One region of the Kitasatospora sp. NPDC056651 genome, then DNA from elsewhere that is predicted to be linked to it. Evidence: riboswitches for the same ligand, from Rfam matches in the RefSeq annotation. Region 1 holds a riboswitch; the other holds the start of a gene.
The links. A riboswitch is a leader RNA that binds a small molecule or an ion and turns the genes downstream of it on or off. The one in region 1 is predicted to bind cobalamin.
Positions count from the first base shown of each region.

Region 2: linked by a shared signal. The riboswitch ahead of ACFRAR_RS21400 (FecCD family ABC transporter permease) and the one ahead of ACFRAR_RS03685 (cobalamin biosynthesis protein) in region 1 are both predicted to bind cobalamin.

Region 1 is NZ_JBHTWX010000004.1:75,047-80,832, reverse strand. It holds gene ACFRAR_RS03690 (cobyric acid synthase) at 1-1,036, opposite strand, end outside; gene ACFRAR_RS03685 (cobalamin biosynthesis protein) at 1,033-2,028, opposite strand; cobalamin riboswitch at 2,136-2,269, opposite strand; gene ACFRAR_RS03680 (alpha/beta hydrolase family protein) at 2,609-3,715, shown strand; gene ACFRAR_RS03675 (hypothetical protein) at 4,380-5,705, shown strand.
Region 2 is NZ_JBHTWX010000054.1:9,806-15,591, reverse strand. It holds gene ACFRAR_RS21405 (ABC transporter ATP-binding protein) at 1-464, opposite strand, end outside; gene ACFRAR_RS21400 (FecCD family ABC transporter permease) at 488-1,552, opposite strand; cobalamin riboswitch at 1,662-1,811, opposite strand; gene sodN (superoxide dismutase, Ni) at 1,900-2,295, opposite strand; gene sodX (nickel-type superoxide dismutase maturation protease) at 2,472-2,924, shown strand; gene ACFRAR_RS21385 (CGNR zinc finger domain-containing protein) at 2,958-3,539, opposite strand; gene ACFRAR_RS21380 (amino acid ABC transporter ATP-binding protein) at 3,650-4,453, opposite strand; gene ACFRAR_RS21375 (amino acid ABC transporter permease) at 4,450-5,427, opposite strand; gene ACFRAR_RS21370 (ABC transporter substrate-binding protein) at 5,465-5,786, opposite strand, start outside.

The DNA of each region.
Region 1 (5,786 bases):
GCGCCAGCATCTGGTAGCCGCCGCAGACGCCGAGGATCGGCAGCCCGGCCGCCGCCCGCGCCTTCAGGGCCGGCTCCAGGCCGCGCTCGCGCAGCCAGGCGAGGTCCGCGACGGTGGCCCGGGTGCCGGGCAGCACCACCAGGTCGGCGTCGGCCAGCTCCTCCGGCCTGGTCGCCCAGCGCACCAGCACGCCGGGCTCCTGGGCGAGCGCGTCCAGGTCGGTGAAGTTGGACAGCCTCGGGAAGCGCACCACCGTCACCCGCAGCACGTCCGCGCCGAGCGGCCCGCGACCGTCCGTCCGGTCGACCACGGTGGACAGGTCCAGCGAGTCCTCGGCGTCCAGCCAGAGCCCGGGCAGCATCGGCAGCGTGCCCAGCACCGGACGGCCGGTCAGCTCGTGCAGCATCTCCAGTCCGGGGGCGAGCAGCCGCGCGTCGCCGCGGAACTTGTTGACGAACCAGCCCGCCACGTGCCGCTGGTCCTCGGCGGACAGCAGCGCCAGCGTCCCGTACATCGCCGCGAAGACCCCGCCGCGGTCGATGTCCCCGACCACCACCACCGGCAGGTCGGCGGCGGTGGCCAGGCCCATGTTGGCGATGTCGCGGTCGCGCAGGTTGATCTCGGCCGGCGAGCCCGCGCCCTCGCAGACCACCACGTCGAAGCGCCGGCGCAGGTCGACCAGGCACTCCAGGGCACGCTCCAGCAGGACGGGCTTGCGCTCGCGGTAGTCCAGCGCGCCCACCTCGGCGACCGGCCTGCCCAGCAGCACCACCTGGCTGCGGCCGTCCGCGCCCGGCTTGAGCAGCACCGGGTTCATCGCCGCCTCCGGCTCCACCCGGGCGGCCTGCGCCTGCATCGCCTGGGCGCGGCCGATCTCCGCGCCGTCGGCGGTGACGAAGGAGTTGAGCGACATGTTCTGCGCCTTGAACGGCGCGACCCGCACGCCCTGGCGGGCGAGCCAACGGCAGATCCCGGCCGTCACCACGCTCTTGCCCGCGTCCGAGGTCGTCCCCGCGACCAGCAGCGCGTTCGTCATGCCCTTCCCCTCTTCGCCAGGAGCGCGCGCAGCAGCACGTGCCCCGCGACCGTGGTACCCAGCGCCAGTGCGCCCACCCGCCGGGAGAGCGCGCAGGCGCGCTCGATGTCGTCCGCCGTCACCGGCCGCAGCTCCGCGCCCAGGACCGGCCGGTGCTCCTCCCGCTCGCCGTACCGGAGGGTCCCGCCCAGCCGGACGCCCACCGCGCCGGCGAACGCCGCCTCCGCCTGGCCCGCGTTCGGGCTCGGGTGTGCGGAGCCGTCCCGGCGCCAGACCCGCCAGGCCGTCCGGGGCTCGGGCGCGGCGGCCACCGTCAGCAGCGCCGTCAGCCGGGCGCCAGGCCAGCCCGCCAGGTCGTCCAGCCGGGCCGAGGCCCAGCCGAAGCGGGCGTAGCGCGGCGAACGGTGGCCGACCATGGCGTCCAGGGTGTTCACGGCGCGGAAGGCCAGCAGGCCGGGGGTGCCGGCCAGGGCGCCCCAGGTCAGCGCGTTCACCACGGCGTCGGCGGTGTTCTCGGCCACCGACTCGACCACCGCCCGGGCGATCTGCTGTCCGTCCAGCGCGCTCGGGTCCCGCCCGCACAGGTGCGGCAGCCGTTCCCGGGCGGCCGCGAGATCGTCCGCGGCCAGCGAGCGGCCGATGGCGCGCGCCTCCCGGGTCAGCGAGGTGCCGCCGAGCACCGTCCAGGTCGCGGCCGCCGCCAGCGCCGCCCGGCCCAGCGGGCGCCGGCCCACCGTACGGTCCAGCGCGAGCGCGCCCGTCGCGACCGCGCCCACGCACAGCGCCGTGTACCCGGCGCCGGCGGTGCGGTCGTCACGCCACAGCCGCCGCTCCAGCCGGGTCGCGGCGTCGCCGAAGGCGGCCACCGGGTGGCCCCGGCGCGGGTCGCCGAAGCGGGCGTCGGCGGCGTAGCCCGCGACGGCACCGAGCGCGAAGGCGACGGCGCGGGTCAGCGGGCGCGTCGTGGACGCGCGCGGCGTCGCAGGGGTCATCGGCCGCACGGCGGAAGGCAGCTCGGGGTCCGGCAGGGCGGGGCAGCCTGCATCGCGTGCGTGTCCTCACTCAGGGTCCGCGCCCTGGATCGACGTGACGGGGGCGAGAGTCTCCTGGCTTCCGGGTCGGACGCACCCTCGGAGCCTTCCAGCGGCCGTCGACGGCCCGCCGTGGCGATGTTCCGAGCGTGCTCCCCGGTGACAGTGGCGGGACCGCGCCGGACTTCCACCGGCTTCCTCTCCATGCCTCCGTATGGCCTCAGGATCCCATCACGGGCCCGAACCGGGAGTCAACCGAGGTCACGGAGGGGTTGGTCACAAGCGGGCCCGGCTGACGACCCGTGGGATCGCCGCCACTACACCCGTCGTCTCCTCCCGGCTTCTCCCGGCACGTCCCGTCTCCTCCCGGCACCGCGGGGCCGCGCCCGGGTGACCCGAACGGCTCAGTCCGGTGGCCGGGTGGGCGGTGCGCCGGTGAACTGGTGCACGAACACCGTCCGGTGCGTGAGCGACAGATCCGTGGGCGCGCTAGCGAGAGATCCGTGAGCGACGGAGCGGAGCAAGAGAACAGGGGAGCGAGATGCGTTGGGGAACCGCCGCCGTCGTGGCGGCCGCCGCGGTCGGGGCAGCCGTGCTGGTGGTCGGTCGTCGGGCCTCCGAACGGATGGTCCGTCCGGCGACCGCCCTCCGGGAGTCCGGACCGGTCCTGGTCCGGAACCTGGCTCCCGGCCGGATCACCTTCACGCGCGGCCCGGAGAGCCTGCGCCGCGGCCGCTGGGCGGTCGAGTGGGGGGACGGCGGACACGCGGTCGTCGAGGAGGTCCTGCACAGCGACGAACAGGGCGTCACCCGTCGGCTGGTCCGCGCCGACCGCGGCACCCTCACCCCGGGCACCGAGGTCCGCTTCACGCCCCGGGTCCTGCTCGGCGACCCGACCGAGGCGCTCGGCCTCGCCTTCACCGACACCACCGCCGACGGCGAGCTCGGTGCCCTGCCCGCCTGGCGGATCGACGGCAAGCGCGGCACCTGGGTGATCCTGGTGCACGGTCCCGAGGCCGACCGCGGGCAGACCCTCCCGGTGCTCCCCGTCCTCCACCGGCTCGGCCTGCCCGTCCTCTCCGTCACCTACCGCGGCGACCGGGGCGCCCCCGCCTCCCCGGACGGGCTGAGCCACTTCGGCGAGACCGAGTGGCGCGACATCGAGTCGGCGGTACGGCTGGCGCTGGACAACGGCGCGGGCAAGGTGATCCTCTACGGCTGGTCCCTCGGGGCCACCATGGTCCTCCAGACGGCGGCCCGCTCGGCCTGGTCGCACGCCGTCCGCGGCCTGGTCCTCGACTCCCCGGTGCTCGACCTCCCGGCCTCGGCCCGCCGGGACGCCGCCCGGGCCGGCTTCCGGGGCGTCGCCGCCGAGCTCGGCGCCCTCGCGGCCGAAGGGCGCACCGGCGTCGACCTCGCCGACTTCGGCCGTGTCGCCGACGGCACCGACCTGCGTGTCCCCACTCTTCTGCTGCACAGCCCGGAGGACCGGATCGCGCCCTTCCGCACCGCCGAGAAACTGGCGGCCGTCCGCCACGACGTGGTGAGCCTCCAGCCCTTTCCCGGCGCCGACCACGCCACCCTCTGGAACACCGCCCCCGATCGCTACACCGAACTCCTCCGCCGCTGGCTCACGCCGCTGCTTTAGGAGATGTCCGGCCCCCCGGTGGTGCGGGCGGTTGTCGACCGGGCCCCGCCGGCTATTCCGGCGGGCTTCCCCCCGTCCGTGCGTGAACGTTTCCCCATTCCGTCCGGCGGACACGAGAAGTCGGACCCGCCGACTTCTCGCGCGGGGAGAACCCCCCGGTCCGTCCGGCATCCGTCCGGATTCGGGCTGGACAGTCCCGGCGGAAGTCGCCGGAGCGGATTTCCCGGACGTAAACCACCCTGTCGCCAGGGATAAAAATGTGTCCGCCACTGACGCCCCCACCCCTACGCACCGTGACCGATCGAGCATTCCGGGCAACCGGAGTATCCGAAGTGGCATGCGCAGGTCATACGTTTCCGGCCAGGCGGTTTGCCGCTGTTGCCCGATCTTGCGGAGGTGCCACCGCCGGTCGCCCGGTCGTACGGACAACCGGATGTGACAGAAGGCCGGTACAAGGGGAAGACTGCTCGACGTGACGTCTCGGAACCCGCGCGACCGTGATGCCCCGCTCCCGCCGACGATCGGTACCGGTGCGACGGTGACCCGTCTCCCCGGAACGGCCCAACGGCCCGCCGGTGGCAGGCCGGGCGGGGCGGGTGTCCCCCGTAACGGAGTACCCCGGCGACGAGGACCCGCTCCGGCCCCCGGGCGAGGCCGGGTTCCCGTGCCGGAGGGCTTCCCGGCACCCGCCGAGCTGGCGCCGCTGGCCCGCCGGATGCTGGTGGACGCCGTCCGGATCGCCCGCTGGGCCGGCGAGCTGGCCGAGGTCGACAAGCGCGGCGAGCTGCTCCCGGAGGACGCCCGCACGGCGGGCCGGGCACTGGCCATGACGGTCGGCGCCGCCGCCAAGGCGTGGGGGCAGGCGCTGCTGGTGGGCCTGGTGGAGCCCCGGGACGGCGGGGCCGGCCCCGGCTGGCGCCTGCACGCCTGGGAGCACGACGACGAGGCCGTGATCCGCGGCTGGTCGGCACTGTTCGACGCCTGGACCCTGCTGGCCCCGGTGCCGCCCGCCGCGCTGCGCGGCGTGTTCGCCGTGCTGGCCGGGCAGGCCGTGGACCAGGCGCCGCAACTGCTCTCCTTCCTCCACCTGGTCGACGGGCCGGTCGCCGAGAGCGAGCTGCTGGAACTGCTGCGCCGGGGCCTGGACGAGCGCCGGGTCGGCACCGGCCTCGGCGGGCCGGGACTGTCGCCGGTGCCGCACGCCGCCTCGGCCGTCTCCGCCGTCCGCGGCACCTGCCGCGAGCCGCAGATCGACACCCCGGCCGCGCCCTCGGACGTGGCCGCCGTCCTGGACTGGATGCTGGACGGCCTGGCGGCCGTCGGCGCCCTGACGCGCAGGAACGATGCCGCCGAGCTGTCGCCGCTCGGCCACTGGGCGGTACGGGCGAAGCTGGAGGAGATCTGCACGGTCGCCCAGACCGCGGCCGGGCACATCGAGCAGAGTGCCTTCGAACTGCTGAACGCCTGCGCCGACTACTCGCCGGGCCCGGCCCGCGCCGAGTTCCGCGCCTGGGTCGCGGCCCGGCCGGCGGACCGGGCGGTGGGCGAGCTGCTGGAGGCCGCCCAGGGCGACGACGCGCTGGTCCGCGGACTGGCGTTCGAGGCGCTGCGGGTGGCCGGCGGTCCGGCCGAGCAGGCGGTGCGCGCGGCGGTGGACGAACCGGTGCTGCGCCCCTACGCGCTGCTGTGGCTGGCGGAGCGCGCGGACGAGGGCGTCGCCCCGGCGGACGTGCTGGGCGCGGTGGACGCGGCCTGGCTCTGGGTGGACACCGCGGCCGCGGTGCTCGACCACGGTGAGACGGAGCTCCTGGTCGGGCATGTCGAGGGCGCTTCGGCGGGCGACCCCGTCCGGCTGTTCGCCCGGGCCCGGCAGTCCGGGCACCCGCGGGCGGCCTCGGTGCTGACGGCGGTCTCGGGCGTGCACCCGGACCCGGGCGTGGCCCGGGCGGCCCGCCGCTCGGCGTTCAGCGTGCACACGGGCGGCGCCTGAGTTTTATGACAATTGTGGGGGAGCGCGGAGTCCGCGGAGGCGTCGGCTCCGGCGCCCGCACCGGCGTCGCCCGACCTCCGC
Region 2 (5,786 bases), on a different contig from region 1:
TTCTCGCCGCCGGACAGGCTCAGGAAGCCCCGTTCGGCGAGGTGCCCGGCGCGGACCTTGCGCAGGGCCTCGGCGCAGCGCTCCTCGTCGCCGTCGGCCGGGGCGCCGAAGCCGCGGCGGTGCGGCAGCCGGCCCATGGCGACCACTTCGGCGACCGTGAAGTCGAACTCGGCGGAGTGCTCCTGGGTCAGCGCGGCCACCCGCCGGGCCGTCTCGCGGGCGGTGAGCGCGTGCAGGTCGTCGCCGGCCAGCCGGACCGCGCCGCCGGCCGGCTTGAGCACCCGGTAGACGCAGCGCAGCAGGGTCGACTTGCCGCTGCCGTTCGGTCCGACCAGTCCGACCACCCGGCCGGCGGCGGCGTCCAGGCTCACCTCGTGGACCAGCCGGGTGCCGGCCAGCTCCACCGAGACGGCGTCGACGGCGAGGTCCTCGCCCGGGCCCCGGGCCCCGGTCGGGTCGGTCATCCGGTTCATCCCGTTCAGCCGGTTCATCGGGCGGCTCCGAAGGCCTGGCCGCGGCGGCGCATCATCAGCAGGAAGGCGGGCACGCCGAGCACCGCGGTGAACACCCCGACGGGCAGTTCGGCGGGCGCCAGCAGGGTGCGCGAGGCGATGTCCACCCAGACCAGCAGCAGGGCCCCGGCGAGCGGTGCGATCACCAGCACCCGGCGGTGCCCGGCGCCGACCAGCATCCGCGCCAGGTGCGGCATCAGCAGCCCGACGAAGCCGATCGCCCCGCTGACCGCGACCACGGTGCCGGTCACGGCGGCGGTCACCACGAACAGCTCGCGGCGCAGCCGGTCCGGGTCCACGCCGAGCGAGGCGGAGGTCTCGTCGCCCATGGCGAGCGCGTCCAGCCGGCCGGCGGCGCAGCCCAGGTAGGCGAGGCCGGCCAGCACGGTGGCGGCGGCGATCGGCACCGAGCCCCAGGTGGCGCCGCCGAGGCTGCCGAGCAGCCACATCATGGCGTCCCGGGCGGCCTCGCCGCGGTCGGCGGCGAAGACCATCAGGGTGGTGGCGGCGGAGAAGCCGTAGGACAGGGCGGTGCCGGTGAGCACCAGGCGCAGCGGGGTGAGCCCGTACGCGGTGCGGGCGGCGAGGTAGACCAGGGTCATGGCGACGAGCGCGGAGCCGAAGGCGGAGGCGGAGATCGCCCAGACCCCGAGCGAGGCGAAGGCGCCGAACAGCAGGACGGCGTTGGCGCCGACGGCCGCGCCGGAGGAGATGCCGAGCACGAAGGGGTCGGCCAGGGAGTTGCGCACCAGGGCCTGGACGGCGGTCCCGCAGGCGGCCAGCCCGGCGCCGACCACCGCGGCCAGGACGGTGCGCGGCAGCCGGATCTCCCAGACGATCGCGTAGGCGGCGGCCTCGTCCGCGTCCAGCCGGCCGCCGGTGAGCCCGGCGCCGAGCAGCCGCAGGACGCGGGACAGGCCGATCCCGGAGGAGCCGAGGGCGACCCCGCAGACCAGCGAGAGCAGCAGCGCGGCGGCGAGGCCGGCGGCGAGCGGGGCGACGGGTATTCGACGGGTGGGCGGGCCGGCTGCACGGTTCACGGGTGCGCGGTTCACGGGTGGCGCCTTGCCTCGGGCCGTGGGTGCGCCGGGGCGGGCGCGGACCGCGGGGGTGCCGGGGCGCCGTTCCCCTCGCAGTCCGCGGCGAGTTGTCGGGAGGTCGAGCGGCCGGGGGCGATCGGGCTGGCACGGCCGTCCGGGCTGGTACGGGCCGTGCTCACCGTTGCGGGTCAGCGCCGGATTCACACCGGACTTCCCCCTCGGACGCCTTGGCAGCATAACAGCCGCTCAGGCCAAGCGACCCTTACCGAGGGCGGGTCGGACGTGAACGCACGACCGCCCCCGTCCGACGGTGCGGACGGGGGCGGCCGGGTGGCGACGCGTCAGGCTCAGGCCTGCTTGGTCTCCCAGAAGATCTTGTCGACCTCGGCGATCAGGTCCAGCAGGGCCTGGCCGGTGGCCGGGTCGGTGGACGCCTTGGCGGCCGAGGCGGCCTTCAGGGTGTCGTTGATCAGCTGGTGCAGCTGCGGGTACTTCTCGAAGTGCGGGGCCTTGAAGTAGTCGCTCCACAGCACCGAGATGTGGTGCTTGACGGCCTCGGCGCGCTGCTCCTTGATGATGATGGCGCGGGCGCGGAAGTGCGGGTCCTCGTTGGCCTGGTACTTCTCCTGGGTGGCCTTGACGGACTCGGCCTCCAGCTTGGCCTGCGCCGGGTCGTACACGCCGCAGGGCAGGTCGCAGTGGGCGTGGGCGGTGGCGCGCGGTGCAAACAGACGAGAGAACATGGGAGTCCTTCCTTAGATCGTCTTCCCGCGCCTGAGATTACCCTTCCGCCCTCCCGGTTTCGCGATCGGGCGGTGGGCCCAGGGCCAAAGGCGGACCCGGAACCGTGCCAATTCGGGCATCGAACAGATGACGGTCCGTACGGCAGACTGGGGGCGGGCCGATCGGAGGAGGAGTCGTGGCGCGGAGCACGCGACCGGAGGACGGTGAACCGGGTGGCGTGCTGCCGTTCGGGCTGGTCGACGTGGCGGGGCCGTCGATGGTGCCGACCCTGCGCGAGGGCGACCAGCTGCTGGTCCGCTACGGCGCACCGATCCGGCCGGGCGCGGTGGTGGTCTTCCGGCACCCCTTCCAGCAGGACCTGCTGGTGGTGAAGCGGGCCGCGGAGCGCCGGGCCAGGGGTTGGTGGCTGCTCTCCGACAACCGTCCGGTGGACAGCGACAGCCGCAGCTACGGTGCGGTCCCGGACGAGCTGGTGCTCGGCCGGGCGCTGCTGCGGCTGCGTCCGAGCCCGGCCTGGCTGGCGCCGGGCCGCCGGCTGGAACGGCTGCTGCTCACCCCGCGACTGGCCCGGGTGCCGGGCCTGGCCCGCCGGCTGGGCGCCTGGGTCGACGCGGCCGACACGCCGTAGGGCATCTCGACCCGGACAGGACCTGGGCGCGGGCTAGGCGCGGGCCGCGGCCTCCGCCTCCTGGCGCTTGCGGGCCCGGTAGGCGGCGACGTTGGCGCGGGTCGCGCAGCGGTCCGAGCAGTAGCGGCGGGAGCGGTTGGTCGAGGTGTCCAGGTAGGCGTTGCGGCAGGGCGCGGCCTGGCAGATGCCGAGCCGGTCGGCGCCGAGTTCGGTCAGGTGGACGGCCAGGCCCATGCAGGCGACCGCACTGAAGTGCGCGGTGGCGGTGGCGGAGTTGTCGGCCAGGTGCAGGTGCCAGCGGGGCCGTCCGGCGTCGTCCAGGTAGTCGTGCCCGGAGATCAGCGGGCTGACCGGGTACTCCATCAGCAGGCTGTTCAGCAGGTCGACGCCGCGGATCTCGTCCCCCTCGGCGGCGGCCTCGAAGACCCCGCGCAGCCTGGTGCGCACCGCCCGCAGCCGGGGCAGGTCGGACTCGTCGGCGAGCGCGGCGGCCCGCGAGGAGTCGGAGAACAGTCCGCGCACCGCCTCGACCGAGGTCAGCGTGTCGGTGCCGCGCTCGGGCTCCTCGGTGTTCACCAGCCGAACGGCGAGATCGGCGTACGCGGCGAGCTCCACAGGGGTCCTTCCAGGTTCGGTAACAGGCTGACAGCCTCCAGCCTATTACCTGGGCGGAGAAAACGTCGGGCCCGGCAGGTCAGGCCTGCCGGGCGCCGACGGTGGGGCTCTCAGAGCACCTTGGACAGGAAGGCCCTGGTGCGCTCGTGCTGGGGGTTGGTGAGCACCTCGCGGGGGGTGCCGGACTCGACCACCACGCCGCCGTCCATGAACACCAGCGCGTCGCCGACCTCGCGGGCGAAGCCCATCTCGTGGGTGACGACCACCATGGTCATGCCCTCCTCGGCGAGGCCGCGCATGACGTCGAGGACGTCGCCGACCAGCTCCGGGTCCAGCGCGGAGGTCGGCTCGTCGAAGAGCATCAGCTTGGGCTTCATGGCCAGCGCGCGGGCGATCGCCACGCGCTGCTGCTGGCCGCCGGAGAGCTGCGAGGGGTAGTTCTTCGCCTTGTCGGCGAGGCCCACCCGCTGGAGCAGGGCCATGCCGTGCTCGCGGGCCTCGGCCCTGCTCTCGCCCTTGACCTGGACCGGGGCCTCCATCACGTTCTCGATGGCGGTCATGTGCGGGAACAGGTTGAAGCGTTGGAAGACCATGCCGATGTCGCGCCGCTTGACGGCGACCTCGCGGTCCCTGAGCTCGTACAGCCGGTCGCCCCGCTGCTGGTAGCCGACCAGCTCGCCGTCCACCCAGAGGCGGCCGGCGTTGATCTTCTCCAGGTGGTTGATGCACCGCAGGAAGGTCGACTTGCCGGAGCCGGACGGGCCGATCAGGCAGAACACCTCGCGCTGCCTGACCTCCAGGTCGATGCCCTTGAGCACCTCGGTCAGCCCGTAGGACTTGTGCACGTTCTCGGCGCGGACCATGGGCTCGGCGGACGCGGCGGCGTCGGCGGGGGGCTTGGTCGGATCGGTCATGCGGGACCACCTCCGTCGTGCCCCGGGGCGGTGCGGGGGGACGTCCCGGGGGCGGCGGGCTTCCCGGCGAACAGGCCCCGGAGCCGCTGCAGCGGGGTGGGCGGGAGGGTGCGGTTGGAACCCCGGGCGTAGTAGCGCTCCAGGTAGTACTGGCCGATGGTCAGCACGGAGGTGAAGAAGAGGTACCAGAGGCTGACCACGATCAGCAGCGGGATGTTCTGGTAGTTGCGGGAGTAGATCACCTGGCCGGCCCGGAAGATCTCCTCCAGGGAGATCACCGAGACCAGCGAGGTGGTCTTGAGCATCGAGATGGTCTCGTTGCCGGTCGGCGGGATGATCACCCGCATGGCCTGCGGCAGGACGATCCGGCGCATCGCCTGGAACCGGCTCATGCCGAGCGCGTGCGCGGCCTCGGCCTGGCCCTCGTCCACCGACTGGATGCCGCCGCGGACGATCTCCGCCATGTAGGCGGCCTCGTTGAGGCCGAGGCCCAGCAGCGCGGCGACGAAGGTCGGGATCAGCACGTTGGTCTGCTGGGACCAGAACTCCGGTCCCCACGGGACACCGATCGACAGCTTGGCCCAGATCAGGCCGAGGAAGTTCCAGAACACCAGCTGCACCAGCACCGGGGTGCCGCGGAAGACCCAGATGTAGACCCAGGCGACGCCGGCCAGCAGCGGGTTGGGGGACAGGCGCATCACCGCGAGGACGATGCCGCCGACCACGCCCATGAGCATGGCGAGCACGGTCAGCTCCAGTGTGACCAGCAGGCCGTGCATGATGCTGGCGTGGAACAGGTACTGACCGACGATGTCCCACTTGAAAGCGGGGTTGGTGAAGAGGGCGCTCAGCAGCATCGCCGCGAGCAGGGCGATGACGACGGCGCCCGCCCAGCGTCCGGGGTGGCGGACGGGGACGGCCCGGATGGTGTCGGGCCGTCCCTTCTCCGCCGTCCCCTTGTCCAAAGAGTTCACGGTGTGGCCTCGGGGGAGAAGATGGAGCGTACGAGGGTCAGTGGCCGGCGGCGACGCTGTTGATCACCGACTTGTCGATGGCGCCGGCCTCGACGCCCCACTTGGTGAGGATCTGCTTGTAGGTGCCGTCGTCGATCAGCGACTGGACGGCGCCCTGGATGGCGGGGGTGAGCTTGGAGCCCTTGGCCAGGGCGACGCCGTAGGGGGCCACGCCGTAGGTCTCGCCGACCTTCTCCAGCTGGCCGCCGGACTGCTTGACCGCGTAGTCGACGACCTGGGAGTCGGCCATCATCGCCTGGTCGCGGCCGGAGACCACGGCGTTGGTGACGTCCGTCTGGAGGTCGAACTTGTCGCCCCCG